One region of the Lelliottia sp. RD5 genome, then DNA from elsewhere that is predicted to be linked to it. Evidence: riboswitches for the same ligand, from Rfam matches in the RefSeq annotation. Region 1 holds a riboswitch; each other region holds the start of a gene.

Region 1 (4,689 bases):
CCGGCGATGGCGTTGACGGTATAAAAGAGCCCAACCCAAAACGGCTGCGCGCCGACTTCGCGGCTGAGGAACAGGCTCAACGTCGGAGCCTGAAGCGCTCCCGCCACGCCCATCATAAACGCCACCAGCATAAAAGCGGCGTACACCCCATTCAGGCGCCGACCCATCGTCATCAACCAGAGCATGCTCAGATCCTTGTTAAAACGAAAAAACAGAGGGAATAGTAAACGAAAAAAGCCAGCAAAAACATTTTGCTGGCGGGTGATAAGCACCAATACTCAGTCACACATGATCGAGGCAAGTCAGCGATCCGAGGTCGTTTGCGTAACCTCCCACTGCATCAATTCTTCCAGCATTTTCAGCCGCTGCTCGGCGCACTGGCGGGCCAGCCAGGACACTCCTTTTGTCGCTAAAAAGTACTGCTGATAAAACTGACGTGCGGTTGACCTCTTCATCATTCACTCCCTTGCTTCATCGGAAATGATTATTGGCTTAATATAGGGATTAATAAATTGATGATTTTTTGGCAGGAGTTCCCCTTTTATGGCGTCAGGTCGTCTGCAACAACAATTCATCCGCCTCTGGCAATGCTGCGAAGGCCTGGAGCGGGAGACCACGCTCAACGAACTGGCTGAACTCCTGAACTGTTCACGCCGCCATATGCGCACGCTGCTCAACACCATGCAGCAGCAGGGCTGGCTCAACTGGGAAGCCGAAGCCGGGCGCGGTAAACGCTCGCGTTTGACGTTCCTCTATACCGGCCTAGCCCTGCAACAACAGCGCGCCGAGGATCTGCTGGAGCAGGATCGGATTGATCAGCTGGTGCAACTGGTCGGCGATAAGGCTGCGGTGCGTCAAATGCTGGTGTCCCATCTGGGGCGTAGCTTCCGCCAGGGACGCCATATTCTGCGCGTTCTCTACTATCGCCCGATGAAAAATTTGTTACCCGGCAGCGCATTACGTCGATCCGAAACGCACATGGCGAGGCAGATCTTTAGTGGCCTGACGCGCATAAATGAGGAAAACGGGGAACTGGAAGCCGATATTGCTCACCACTGGCAACAGCTTTCGCCCCTGCACTGGCGTTTCTTTTTGCGTCCAGGCATTCATTTTCATCATGGACGTGAGCTGGAAATGGACGATGTTATCGCGTCGCTGCAACGTGCCCGCGAACTGCCGCTCTATTCTCATATCTCGCGCATCCACTCGCCAACGGCCTGGACGCTGGACATCGAACTTTCGCAGCCCGATCAGTGGCTGCCATGGCTGATGGGCTATGTGCCGTCGATGATTTTGCCGCACGAGTGGCAATCGATGCCTCATTTCTCCAGTCAGCCTGTCGGCACGGGCCCTTATGCGGTGACGCGCAACAACAATAATCAACTCAAGATCCGCGCCTTTGATGACTACTTTGGTTATCGCGCACTGATTGACGAAGTGAATGTCTGGGTATTGCCCGACATCAGCGAAGAGTTCAGTCCAGGCCTGACGCTGGAAGGCCCCACCGAAGGCGAAAAAGCCGTTGAGAGCCGACTTGAAGAGGGCTGTTACTACCTGCTGTTTGATGCCCGCACGCATCGCGGAGCCAGTCGAGAGGTGCGCCAGTGGGTGAGCCAAATTCTCGCCCCCGCCAATCTGATTTATCAGGCGGAAGATCAGCACCAGACTTACTGGTTCCCGGCGTATGGGCTGCTTCCTCGCTGGCACCATGCCCGCCCCGGACGCGGCGAGAAACCCGCCGGGCTGGAATCCATCACCCTGACCTATTATCGCGAACACGTTGAGCACCGTTTTATCGCCAGAATCATGAGCAAACTGCTGGCGGCAGAGGGCGTGAAGCTCGAGATTCAGGAAGTGGAATACGATGAGTGGCATCGCGGCGAAGCGGTGAGCGATATCTGGCTCAACAGCGCGAATTTCACCTTGCCGCTCGACTTCTCCCTGTTCTCACATCTGTTTGAAATTCCGCTGATCCAGCACTGTATTGCCCGCGACTGGCAGCAGGACGCCGCGCAATGGCGGGCCGGGGAGATGAATCTCGCCGTCTGGTGCCAGCAGTTGCTGTCGCAGCAGGCGATGGTTCCGCTGATCCACCACTGGCTGATGATCCAGGGGCAGCGCAGTATGCGCGGTTTGAGAATGAACACCTTAGGCTGGTTTGACTTTAAATCAGCCTGGTTTGCACCGCCGGAACCATAACACTTTCGTAATATTCACCAAGTCATTACACTACTGCTGTTCTCAACGGGGTGCTGCATCAATGATGTGCGCTGAGATAATACCCGTCGAACCTGATCCGGATAACGCCGGCGAAGGGATTTGAGGCTGTCGCTCAAAATCCTTTGCCACTCAACTTTGAGGTGCAAAGTGTTAAAAAAAGTTCTCCCCCTGCTGGCGCTGTTTGCGCTGCCTGTTTTTGCCAAGCCCGTGTTAACGGTCTACACCTACGACTCCTTCGCCGCTGACTGGGGCCCTGGACCGGTCGTCAAAAAAGCCTTTGAAGCCGACTGCAACTGCGAGATGAAATTCGTGGCGCTGGAAGACGGCGTCTCGCTGCTGAACCGTCTGCGCATGGAAGGTAAAAACAGCAAAGCCGACGTGGTGCTGGGCCTCGACAATAATCTGCTGGACGCGGCCTCACAAACCAAACTGTTCGCCAAAAGCGGCGTGCCCTCCGAGGCGGTTAACGTTCCCGGCGGCTGGAAAAATGACACGTTCGTGCCGTTCGATTACGGCTACTTCGCGTTTGTGTATGACAAAAACAAACTCAAGAATCCGCCTAAGAGCCTGAAAGAACTCGTTGAAAGCGACCAGAAATGGCGCGTGATTTACCAGGACCCGCGCACCAGCACGCCGGGTCTGGGCCTGCTGCTGTGGATGCAAAAAGTCTACGGTGACAACGCGCCAGAAGCGTGGCAGAAGCTGGCGGCGAAAACCGTTACCGTCACCAAAGGCTGGAGCGAAGCCTACGGCCTGTTCCTCAAAGGCGAAAGCGACCTGGTTCTGAGCTACACCACCTCGCCGGCATATCACTTCATCGAAGAGAAAAAAGACCATTACGCGGCGGCGAATTTCTCTGAGGGGCACTATTTGCAGGTGGAAGTGGCCGCACGTACGGCAGCCAGCAAACAGCCTGAACTGGCTGAAAAGTTCCTGAAATTTATGGTTTCACCGGCATTCCAGAATGCGATCCCGACCGGCAACTGGATGTATCCGGTGACCAACGTGACGCTGCCTGCGGGCTTTGATCAGTTGACCAAACCACAAACGACGCTGGAATTTACCCCGCAGCAGGTTTCCAGCCAGCGCGCAGCATGGATCAGTGAATGGCAACGCGCCGTCAGCCGCTGATCCCCGGCTGGCTGATTCCGGGGCTGATTGCCGCCACGTTAATGGTGGCCGTCAGCCTGGGTGCTTTTCTGGCGCTGTGGTTTAACGCGCCAGAGAGCGATCTCGTCGCGCTTTGGCATGACAGCTATCTGTGGCATGTCGTGCGTTTCTCTTTCTGGCAGGCGTTTCTCTCTGCGCTGATTTCCGTCGTGCCGGCGATTTTTCTGGCTCGCGCCCTGTACCGCCGACGCTTCCCCGGCAGGCAAATCCTGTTGCGCCTTTGCGCCATGACGCTGATTTTACCAGTGCTGGTCGCGGTGTTTGGCATTCTGAGCGTTTACGGCCGCCAGGGGTGGATCGCTTCGCTACTGAGTGTTTTTGGTATCGAGTGGACCTTCTCGCCTTACGGTCTGCAGGGCATTTTACTGGCCCACGTCTTTTTCAATATGCCGATGGCGACGCGACTGTTTTTACAGGCACTGGAAAATATTCCCGGTGAACAGCGCCAGCTCGCCGCACAGCTTGGTATGCGCGGCTGGCCGTTCTTCCGGTTTGTCGAATGGCCGTGGCTGCGCCGCCAGATCCCCCCGGTTGCCGCGTTGATCTTCATGCTCTGTTTCGCCAGCTTTGCAACGGTGCTGTCGCTGGGGGGCGGGCCTCAGGCAACAACCATTGAACTCGCGATATATCAGGCGCTCAGCTTTGACTACGATCCGGGCCGTGCGGCGATCCTGGCGATGGTTCAGATGTTCTGCTGTCTGGGGCTGGTGCTGCTCAGCCAGCGCCTGAGCAAAGCGATCGCGGTGGGTAGCCATCAGGTCAGCGGCTGGCGTGACCCGCAGGATCGCTGGCGCAGCCGGGTTACGGACATCGTACTGATCGCGCTGGCGTTGCTGCTGATGCTCCCGCCATTGCTCGCGGTGGTGGTAGATGGCCTCAATCTGAATGTGATTTCCGTGCTGCAACAGCCTGTACTGTGGCAAGCAACCGGCACCTCGCTGCGCATTGCCATCGGTGCCGGTTTGCTGTGCGTCCTGCTGACAATGATGCTGTTGTGGAGCAGCCGTGAGCTGTACGCGCGTCAGGCCAGAGTCGCCGGACAGGCGCTTGAGCTGAGCGGAATGCTGATTCTGGCGATGCCGGGCATTGTGCTGGCGACCGGTTTCTTCTTACTGTTTAACAGCACTATCGGCCTGCCCGCTCACGCGGACGGCATCGTGATTTTCACCAACGCGCTGATGGCGATCCCCTACGCGCTCAAAGTGCTGGAAAATCCGATGCGCGACGTCAGCGCCCGTTACACTTTGCTTTGTCAGTCACTGGGAATGCACGGCTGGCAGCGGTTGAAAGTGGTCGAAC
Region 2 (4,689 bases), on a different contig from region 1:
CCTGCCAGTCTGAAGCCTGAGTAATCGCGCTGACCACCGCAACACTCCCGACGCCGGTTTTCAGTACCGCAGGGACACGTTCAAGGCTAATGCCACCGATGGCGACGGTCGGGTAATCTGCCAGTCGTTCAATATGACGAGTCAGTTGCTCAAGACCCTGCGGCGCGGAGGGCATCTGCTTGGTTTGCGTCGGAAAGACATGTCCGAGCGCGATATAGGACGGTCGTGCCGCCAGCGCCACGTCGATCTCCATATTGTCATGTGTCGAAACGCCCAGGCGTAAACCGGCGTGGCGGATGGCGCTGAGATCGGTGGTTTGCAGATCCTCCTGGCCCAGATGCACGCCATACGCCTGATGCTTAATCGCCAGTCGCCAGTAATCGTTGATAAACAAGCGAGCGCCATAACGGCGTCCCAGCGCAATGGCGTGTGCCACGTCAGTCTCAACGTCTTCATCGCGTTTATCTTTGATGCGTAGCTGGAGCGTTTTAACGCCCGCCTGAAGCAGCCGCTCGATCCACGTCACGCTATCTACTACGGGGTAAAGACCTAAGCGAAAGGGGACGGAGGGAAAATCGGGCTGATACATTATGCCTTCTCCTTTTTAAGGTAGATTTCACCACCTTTCGCGCGAAAGTTTTCTGACATATCGGCCATACCCACTTCGATAGCCTGTTTCGCGGCGTAATCGCGCACTTCCTGGCTGATTTTCATCGAGCAGAATTTTGGTCCGCACATGGAGCAGAAGTGCGCCACTTTGCCAGATTCCTGCGGCAGGGTTTCGTCGTGATACGCGCGTGCGGTGAAGGGGTCGAGCGCCAGGTTAAACTGATCTTCCCAGCGAAATTCAAAGCGCGCTTTAGACATGGCGTTATCGCGGATTTGCGCGCCCGGATGGCCTTTCGCCAGGTCAGCGGCGTGAGCGGCAATTTTATAGGTAATTAATCCCTGTTTGACATCTTCTTTGTTGGGTAAGCCCAGGTGTTCTTTTGGCGTGACGTAACAGAGCATCGCGCAGCCAAACCAGCCGATCATTGCTGCGCCAATGCCTGAGGTGAAGTGGTCGTAGCCCGGCGCGATATCCGTCGTTAACGGCCCCAGCGTATAGAACGGCGCTTCGTGGCAGTGCTCCAGCTCTTCGGTCATGTTGCGGCGAATCATCTGCATCGGGACGTGGCCTGGCCCTTCGATCATCACCTGCACGTCATATTCCCACGCGATTTTGGTCAGTTCGCCCAGCGTATGCAGCTCGGCAAATTGCGCTTCATCGTTGGCATCGCGAATGGAGCCAGGACGCAACCCATCGCCCAACGAAAGAGACACATCGTAGGCCGCGCAGATTTCGCAAATTTCGCGGAAGTGTTCGTAAAGGAAATTTTCCTGATGATGTGACAGGCACCATTTCGCCATAATGGAGCCCCCGCGCGAGACAATTCCGGTCAGACGCGTGGCGGTCATCGGGACGTAGCGCAGCAGTACGCCTGCGTGAATGGTGAAGTAATCAACGCCTTGTTCCGCCTGCTCAAGTAACGTGTCGCGGAACGCTTCCCAGGTCAGATCTTCCGCGATCCCGTTGACCTTCTCCAGTGCCTGATAGATCGGCACGGTTCCGATAGGAACGGGGCTGTTTCGCAAAATCCACTCGCGGGTTTCGTGAATGTAGCGCCCGGTCGAAAGGTCCATAACCGTGTCCGCCCCCCAGCGTGTAGACCACACCAGCTTCTCGACCTCTTCTTCAATGGATGACGTCACGGCGGAGTTGCCGATATTGGCGTTAACTTTCACCAGGAAATTACGCCCAATAATCATTGGCTCAGATTCTGGGTGATTAATATTGGCGGGGATGATGGCGCGACCTGCGGCCACTTCGTCACGGACAAACTCGGGCGTGATGTTCTCCGGCAGACGCGCGCCAAAACCTTCACCCGGATGCTGGTGGCGAAGCACTTCGCTGCGAATACGCTCACGGCCCATATTTTCGCGAAGGGCGATAAATTCCATTTCAGGGGTCACAATACCCTGGCGGGCATAATGCAGCTGCGTGACGCATTTTCCTGATTTCGCCCGCTTTGGCGTCAGCAGACCGGTAAAGCGCAGTTCATCAAGCCCCTCATCTGCAAGACGTTCTTGAGTGTATGCGGAACTGCGAACGGTGAGCGCCACGGTGTCATTACGCGCGTCAATCCAGGGCTGGCGCAGTTTTACCAGCCCTTGTTGAACGTTGATGGCAACGTCGGTATCACCATAGGGGCCGGAGGTGTCATACACCGGGACCGCTTCGTTATCCTCAAACTGCGGATTTTCTTTGCTGCCGCCGAGAAGCGTCGGACTGAGCTGGATCTCACGCATGGGCACGCGGATATCAGCCTGTGAACCGATAATATAAATACGTTTTGAGCTCGGGAAAGCAGTGCCTTCGAGCGTATCGATGAAGTGTTGTGCTTGTGCGCGCTGTTCGCGGCGGGTCAATTTTGCAGACATAGCTCATTCCATAAAAGTAAAGGAAGTGGCTTGTCAGACAACGGATGAACCAAGAGGAGATTACACTTCATCACTCAAGCGGCCTCTGCGCTGGCTGCCTTCATTCACCTCAGTCACTTACTCGGTAAGCTCCTGGGGAGATGCAACTTGAATGGTTTTGTGTAATGAGTTTTGACTCTTGTTCCCTTCGCAGGTATTAACCTGATCAGGTTCCGCGGATCCCGAATTAACGGTCTCAGCCCGGCTTACGCACTGGGCACTCCGACAAGAATTTACACGTATTCTTCATCTGTCCAAAAAGCAGCGTGAAAAATTTCGTGTAATGCCCCTCCAGAGAGGGGCGTGTTTGTAAACTACGCGTTAACGATTAATAACTCAAGCAGGTCGCGCGACGTTATGTTCGTTACTGGCTTTCAAATTGTGGTCCAGCACGAGGGCAATCAGCTTGTCTTCCAGCGTAAATCGCCCTTCCAGGGCTTCGCCCAGATCGGACAGCGCCTGCTGTAATTCCAGATAGTTATCCTGGTCGATCGCGTTTTCGAGCGCGGAGTCGTAATAATCCATAATCTGCTGGGTGTTCGCTTCCAGCTGCGGATAGAGTTTTGTCGCCGCTAAATACGGATTCGTTCCTTCCATTTCACGGATAATACGTTCATAAATATTGAAATGGCCGTCGGAAAGGTAATCCACCAGACTCTGACAAAAATTATCCAGCGCTTTTTCATTCAGGCGCATATAGGATTCTTTGCCAGGCTTAATGCCAACCAGATTATAGTAGGCAACAAGCAATTGTTTACGCACGTGCAGCCAGCGATCGACCAGTTTATTACTTCCTCCAACGCGCTCTGTCAGGCTTTCTAGCTGGTTTAGCATGTTTGACTCCGCAAGGTTAAGGTTAAAAGCTGCCCGCCTAAATTTGTAAGAATATTGTTATCAACATGCCTGTGAAGCGAAGGTAGTGCAATAGATATGGATCGTATAATTGAAAAATTAGATCGTGGCTGGTGGATCGTCAGCCATGAGCAAAAATTATGGTTGCCCGCCGGAGAGTTACCTTACGGCGACGCCGGGCAATTCGATCTTGTGGGGCAATCCGCATTAAAGATCGGTGAATGGCAGGGCGATGCTGTGTGGTTGATCCAACAGAATCGCCGTCAGGATATGGGATCGGTACGTCAGGTTATGGATCATGATGCGGGCCTGTTTCAGCTGGCCGGACGCGGGGTGCAGTTAGCCGAATTCTACCGTTCGCATAAGTTCTGCGGTTATTGCGGTCATCCTATGCATCCAAGTAAAACCGAATGGGCGCTGCTGTGCAGCCACTGCCGTGAGCGCTATTACCCGCAAATTGCACCGTGCATCATCGTTGCTATTCGTCGTGATGATTCGATTTTACTGGCGCAGCATGTCCGCCACCGCAATGGTATTCACACGGTACTGGCTGGATTTGTTGAGGTCGGCGAAACGCTGGAGCAAACCGTCGCGCGTGAAGTGATGGAAGAGAGCGGGATTAAAGTCAAAAATCTGCGTTACGTTACCTCTCAGCCGTGGCCCTTCCCGATGTCATTGATGACGGCCTTTATGGCTGACTATGACAGCGGCGAGATCGTTATCGACCCGAAAGAGTTGTTGGAAGCAAACTGGTATCGCTACGACAATTTACCGCTGTTACCGCCACCGGGCACCGTGGCGCGTCGTCTGATAGAAGATACCGTGGCAATGTGTCGGGCCGACTATGAAGCCTGAATGACGTGATACACTAGCGGTAAGATGCTTAAGGAACCTGCAAAATGACCGAACTGAAGAACGATCGTTATCTGCGCGCGCTGCTGCGCCAACCCGTTGATGTCACCCCGGTGTGGATGATGCGCCAGGCAGGCCGTTATCTTCCGGAATATAAAGCCACGCGTGCGCAGGCGGGCGATTTTATGTCGCTGTGCAAAAATGCGGAGCTGGCCTGTGAAGTGACGCTTCAGCCACTGCGCCGTTTCCCGCTGGATGCGGCGATCCTTTTTTCAGATATCCTGACTATCCCGGATGCCATGGGGCTTGGGCTGTATTTCGAAACGGGCGAAGGTCCGCGCTTTACGTCTCCGATTAAGAGCAAAGCCGATATTGATAAGCTGCCGATTCCCGATCCTGAAGATGAACTGGGTTACGTGATGAACGCGGTGCGCACCATTCGCCGCGAGCTAAAAGGCGAAGTAC
Region 3 (4,689 bases), on a different contig from region 1:
CGTTTCTGCAATTCGGCCAGTTGGCCTTTCAGCCACTCGCCCTGTGCAGCCACCTTGTCGGCAATGTCCTGGTCTTTCAGAATTTTCAGCGTCGTCAGGCCGGTCGCCATCGCCAACTGATTACCACGGAAAGTACCAGTGTGATGACCTGGCGCCCAGGCATCAAACTGCTTTTTGATACCGAGAACGGCCAGCGGCAGACCGCCACCGACGGCTTTAGACATAACGATGATATCTGGCTCGATACCGGCGTGTTCAAAGGCGAAGAACTTACCAGTACGTGCAAAGCCCGCCTGAACTTCATCAAGGATCAGCAGAATGCCGTGTTCCTGAGTCACTTTACGAATGCGTTGCAGCCACTCAGCCGGAGCCGGGTTCACGCCGCCTTCACCCTGAACGGCTTCCAGAATCACGGCCGCAGGTTTACGCACGCCGCTTTCAACGTCGTTGATCAGGTTGTCGAAATAGTAAGTCAGCGCTTTCACGCCCGCGTCACCACCAATGCCCAGCGGGCAGCGGTACTGGTGCGGATAAGGCATGAACTGCACTTCTGGCATCATGTTATCGACCGCTTCTTTCGGTGACAGGTTACCTGTCACGGACAGCGCGCCGTGGGTCATGCCGTGATAGCCGCCGGAGAAGCTAATAATGCTGCTACGGCCGGTCACTTTTTTCGCCAGCTTCAGCGCAGCTTCAACGGCGTCAGCGCCGGATGGGCCGGTGAACTGCAGGCAATATTCTTTACCCTGGCCAGGGAGCAGAGAGAGCAGATATTCAGAAAACTCGTCTTTCAACGGAGTTGTCAGATCCAGTGTATGTAACGGCAAGCCGCTGGTAATGACATTTTGGATGCTTTTCAGCACATCAGGATGGTTATGGCCAAGCGCGAGGGTGCCAGCGCCTGCAAGACAGTCAAGGTATTCTTTATTATCTGCATCGGTAATCCATACGCCGTCTGCTTTAGTAATCGCTAAAGGCAGCTTGCGAGGATAACTCCTGACGTTCGATTCAAACTCGGCCTGACGGGCCAGATAGGTTTCGTTGCTTTTGTGGGCATCTACGGTGTCAATACGGACTTTATCCGTCATCATATCACTCCTACAACCGGGGCTGGCTTATACGCCTCGATTGAATTAATAGTTAGTTAAGGATGGGTCAGGTAAAAAACGCGGCCAATATAGAGCCTTTTGGCGCGTGGCTCAATGGTTAATTTGTTTACTGTTTTGTTACAATGTAAAGGTGTTGGCGAAGGGGAGGTAAATCGATGTTTTTGCTGTAGTTTTATCGTATCAAAACACAGAAAAAAATCTCACAGATCCGCGCACTCAAAAGCCGCGCTGATGAAAGCGATAAAGGCGGCTTTTTCGGCCGCCCGTACGTTACTTCTGAATGACCTGAAGTAATCCATTGTCTCTGCCCTGCGTCTTATTCCATGACGCATCGGTAATTCCGTTGTCGTCCAGGGTAATAGAAAGAACATATCCCGCGCCTTTAATTTCGTAAGCATTGGCATTGAAACGTTTTACTGTGGCTTTTTTGCCGTTAATAGTGGCAGTAAAGAAACCATTACTGACCGTTGCATGAATTCCATTTGCCGAGAATGACGCTTCACGTAATGGATCGGCAACGTGTGCGGCCTGCGCATGTTGATCTACACCATGATGATGATGCTTATTATCATATTGCTGCGCGTATACAGCTGAACGGTTGTACGCATTCTGAAGTGCTGCGGCGCGGATAACATTTTGATTATCATGCTCAACTTTATAACACGTATCCAGGCTTACACCCGTACTTGTGCAATTGGCAATGCGCTGTGATTCTGTCGTACAACCCGAAAGCGTCGCCGCGCAAACCAAAACCGCTAATATCATCTTCATCATTCATTGATCCTAATATGTTTTTATTAAACGACACTGTGAAATAAACTGGTTGTTTCCAGGTTATTTGTAGTGGTTAGGCATTTAAAGTGGTTGTTTCCATAATGACGAGACAATGAAATCCCAGTCATTGGCTGATGCAATTTTCTGCCATATTGCTAACCGTATTTTTATATATCACGCCGATAAAAATCCCTGTGCCGACCAGGGAAATCGATACGATTGCCGAGACAATAATAAGTTTTAACATTTTCTACCATATTATTATAAATCATTAAGTTTATAGCGACTCTTACACAGAAACGAATTGGTTACCTTGGGCAACTATCCCGTAATTCGCTTCATTTGCATTTGATTTAGATCACGTAATATACGAATGAATAAGTAATTATGGGTTGACTGATTATTATATATAGCGTTGTTTTAATTGATTTTATTTTGTTTGTAATAGTCTGAAGAGTTGGGCGTGAATAGGGTTTTATTCATGGGGGAAAGATTATTAATCCTAAAAAATCAAGGATATTTAATGTTTACATATATAGGTAGTGACTCAACCTAAGTACGCCTGAAATAATAAATGTTTACAGCATTTTATGATCGGGAAAGAGGGGGCTAAGACGCTTGCTTAAGATAATCACTTCCTCTACGCTGTCCCGATTACTGATGTTTTAGGTAATTTGACTCGGGGTGCCCTTCCTTGTGAAGGCTGAGAAATACCCGTACCACCTGATCTGGATAATGCCAGCGTAGGGAAGTCAGGTGACTTTTAGGGTTATCGCTTCTTCGCGCAAGGCAGGAGCGAAATATGCAGCCTGACCGACTCGATTTACACGCCTTACATCACTTCCGTACGCGTTCCCCGCTCACACACTGCATGACCAACGATGTGGTGCAAACCTTTACGGCCAACGTATTGCTGGCACTTGACGCGTCTCCCGCAATGGTGATTGAAGCCGAAGAGGCAGAGCAATTTGCCGCGATGGCTGATGCCTTACTGATCAACGTCGGAACGCTGACCGCGCCGCGCGCGCAAGCGATGCGTCGGGCAATTGAAAGTGCAGTGGCCGCTGGAAAACCGTGGACGTTGGATCCCGTCGCCGTGGGTGCGCTTGCGTACCGCACCCGTTTTTGCCAGCAAATCCTCTCACTCAAACCTGCGGCGATCCGCGGTAATGCCTCGGAAATTCTCGCGCTTGCCGGTATGAGCGCCGGTGGGCGAGGCGTTGACACCACCGATACCGCTTCCAGTGCGTTGCCTGCCGCGATAGCCCTTGCCCGACAGACCAATGCCATTGTCGCGGTGACGGGCGAAGTGGATTACATCACCGATGGGCAACGCACGCAGAGCATCACCGGGGGCGATGTGATGATGACGCGCGTCGTGGGGACCGGCTGTGCGCTATCGGCCGTTGTCGCGGCAAGCTGTTCATTGCCTGGCGACCGGCTGGACAATGTTGCCGCGGCATGCGGGTTTATGAAACACGCCGGAAGCGTGGCTATCAAACAAAGCCGTGGACCGGGAAGCTTTGCCTGCACATTTATTGACGCACTCTGGAACTTGGAGGTGCAGGCATGAAACGTATCAACGCATTAACCATTGCTGGCACTGATCCGAGTGGTGGCGCCGGGATTCAGGCGGATCTGAAAACCTTCTCCGCCCTTGGGGCGTATGGCTGCTCGGTCATTACCGCACTGGTGGCGCAAAATACGCGCGGCGTGCAGTCGGTGTATCGTATCGAACCGGATTTTGTCGGTGCCCAGCTGGACTCTGTGTTCAGCGATGTTCGCATTGATTCCACCAAAATCGGCATGCTGGCAGAGGCGGATATCGTGGAAGCGGTCGCGGAGCGCCTCAAACATTATCGCGTTAAAAACGTGGTACTTGATACGGTGATGCTGGCGAAAAGTGGCGATCCGCTGCTATCTCCTGCTGCAGTCGAAACTCTGCGAAAACATCTTCTGCCGCACGTCGCGCTGATCACGCCAAATTTGCCGGAGGCGGCGGCGCTGCTGGATGCGCCTCATGCCCGTACCGAGCACGAGATGAAAGAGCAGGGGCGCGCACTTCTGGCGCTTGGCTGCGAGGCAGTGCTGATGAAAGGCGGCCATCTTGACGATCCTGAAAGCCCGGACTGGCTCTTCACGCGTGAGCGTATCCAGCGATTCACCGCGCCACGCGTCATGACCAAAAACACCCATGGTACCGGCTGCACGCTATCGGCAGCGCTGGCTGCACTCCGCCCACGTCATGATAGTTGGGAGGATACGGTGATGGAGGCCAAAATTTGGCTATCGCGCGCGCTGGAAAAAGCTGACAGTCTCGAAGTCGGTCACGGTATTGGCCCGGTACACCATTTTCATGCATGGTGGTAATGCCCCGAACGAGTATACTGGATAAGGATTTTCGGCCTGGAAAAGAGAGATGGAACAAGCGCATACCCGGTTAATTGCTCAGCTAAATGAACGTATTGCGGCAGCGGATAATACTCCGTTATACCTCAAGTTCGCCGAGACGGTAAAAAACGCCGTCCGTAGCGGCGCGCTGGAGCATGGCAATATTTTGCCGGGTGAACGCGATTTGAGCCAACTGACCGGTGTGTCACGCATCACCGTGCGTAAAGCGATGCAGGCGCTGGAAGAAGAGGGCGTGGTGACGCGCGCCCGCGGTTACGGGACGCAAATCAACAATATCTTTGAATACTCGCTGAAAGAGGCGCGCGGATTTTCTCAGCAGGTTGTGTTGCGTGGCAAAAAACCTGACACGCTGTGGGTCAACAAGCGGATCGTGAAATGCCCGGATGACGTGGCG

The links. Region 1 has a riboswitch for thiamine pyrophosphate ahead of thiB (thiamine ABC transporter substrate binding subunit). Riboswitches for the same ligand answer to the same signal wherever they lie in the genome.
Region 2: linked by a shared signal. The riboswitch ahead of thiC (phosphomethylpyrimidine synthase ThiC) and the one ahead of thiB (thiamine ABC transporter substrate binding subunit) in region 1 are both predicted to bind thiamine pyrophosphate.
Region 3: linked by a shared signal. The riboswitch ahead of thiM (hydroxyethylthiazole kinase) and the one ahead of thiB (thiamine ABC transporter substrate binding subunit) in region 1 are both predicted to bind thiamine pyrophosphate.

What each region holds. Positions count from the first base shown of each region.
Region 1 covers NZ_JBVYHQ010000006.1:127,308-131,996, reverse strand. Annotated here, with positions in the region: gene AC0LWE_RS17780 (sugar efflux transporter) at 1-185, opposite strand, end outside; gene sgrT (glucose uptake inhibitor SgrT) at 303-455, opposite strand; gene sgrR (HTH-type transcriptional regulator SgrR) at 544-2,199, shown strand; TPP riboswitch at 2,236-2,336, shown strand; gene thiB (thiamine ABC transporter substrate binding subunit) at 2,368-3,351, shown strand; gene thiP (thiamine/thiamine pyrophosphate ABC transporter permease ThiP) at 3,327-4,689, shown strand, end outside.
Region 2 covers NZ_JBVYHQ010000013.1:17,544-22,232, forward strand. Annotated here, with positions in the region: gene thiE (thiamine phosphate synthase) at 1-589, opposite strand, end outside; gene thiC (phosphomethylpyrimidine synthase ThiC) at 589-2,481, opposite strand; TPP riboswitch at 2,647-2,755, opposite strand; gene rsd (sigma D regulator) at 2,857-3,354, opposite strand; gene nudC (NAD(+) diphosphatase) at 3,451-4,227, shown strand; gene hemE (uroporphyrinogen decarboxylase) at 4,272-4,689, shown strand, end outside.
Region 3 covers NZ_JBVYHQ010000003.1:370,598-375,286, forward strand. Annotated here, with positions in the region: gene AC0LWE_RS12690 (diaminobutyrate--2-oxoglutarate transaminase) at 1-1,091, opposite strand, end outside; gene AC0LWE_RS12695 (hypothetical protein) at 1,380-1,883, opposite strand; TPP riboswitch at 2,554-2,650, shown strand; gene thiM (hydroxyethylthiazole kinase) at 2,686-3,456, shown strand; gene thiD (bifunctional hydroxymethylpyrimidine kinase/phosphomethylpyrimidine kinase) at 3,453-4,253, shown strand; gene AC0LWE_RS12710 (GntR family transcriptional regulator) at 4,303-4,689, shown strand, end outside.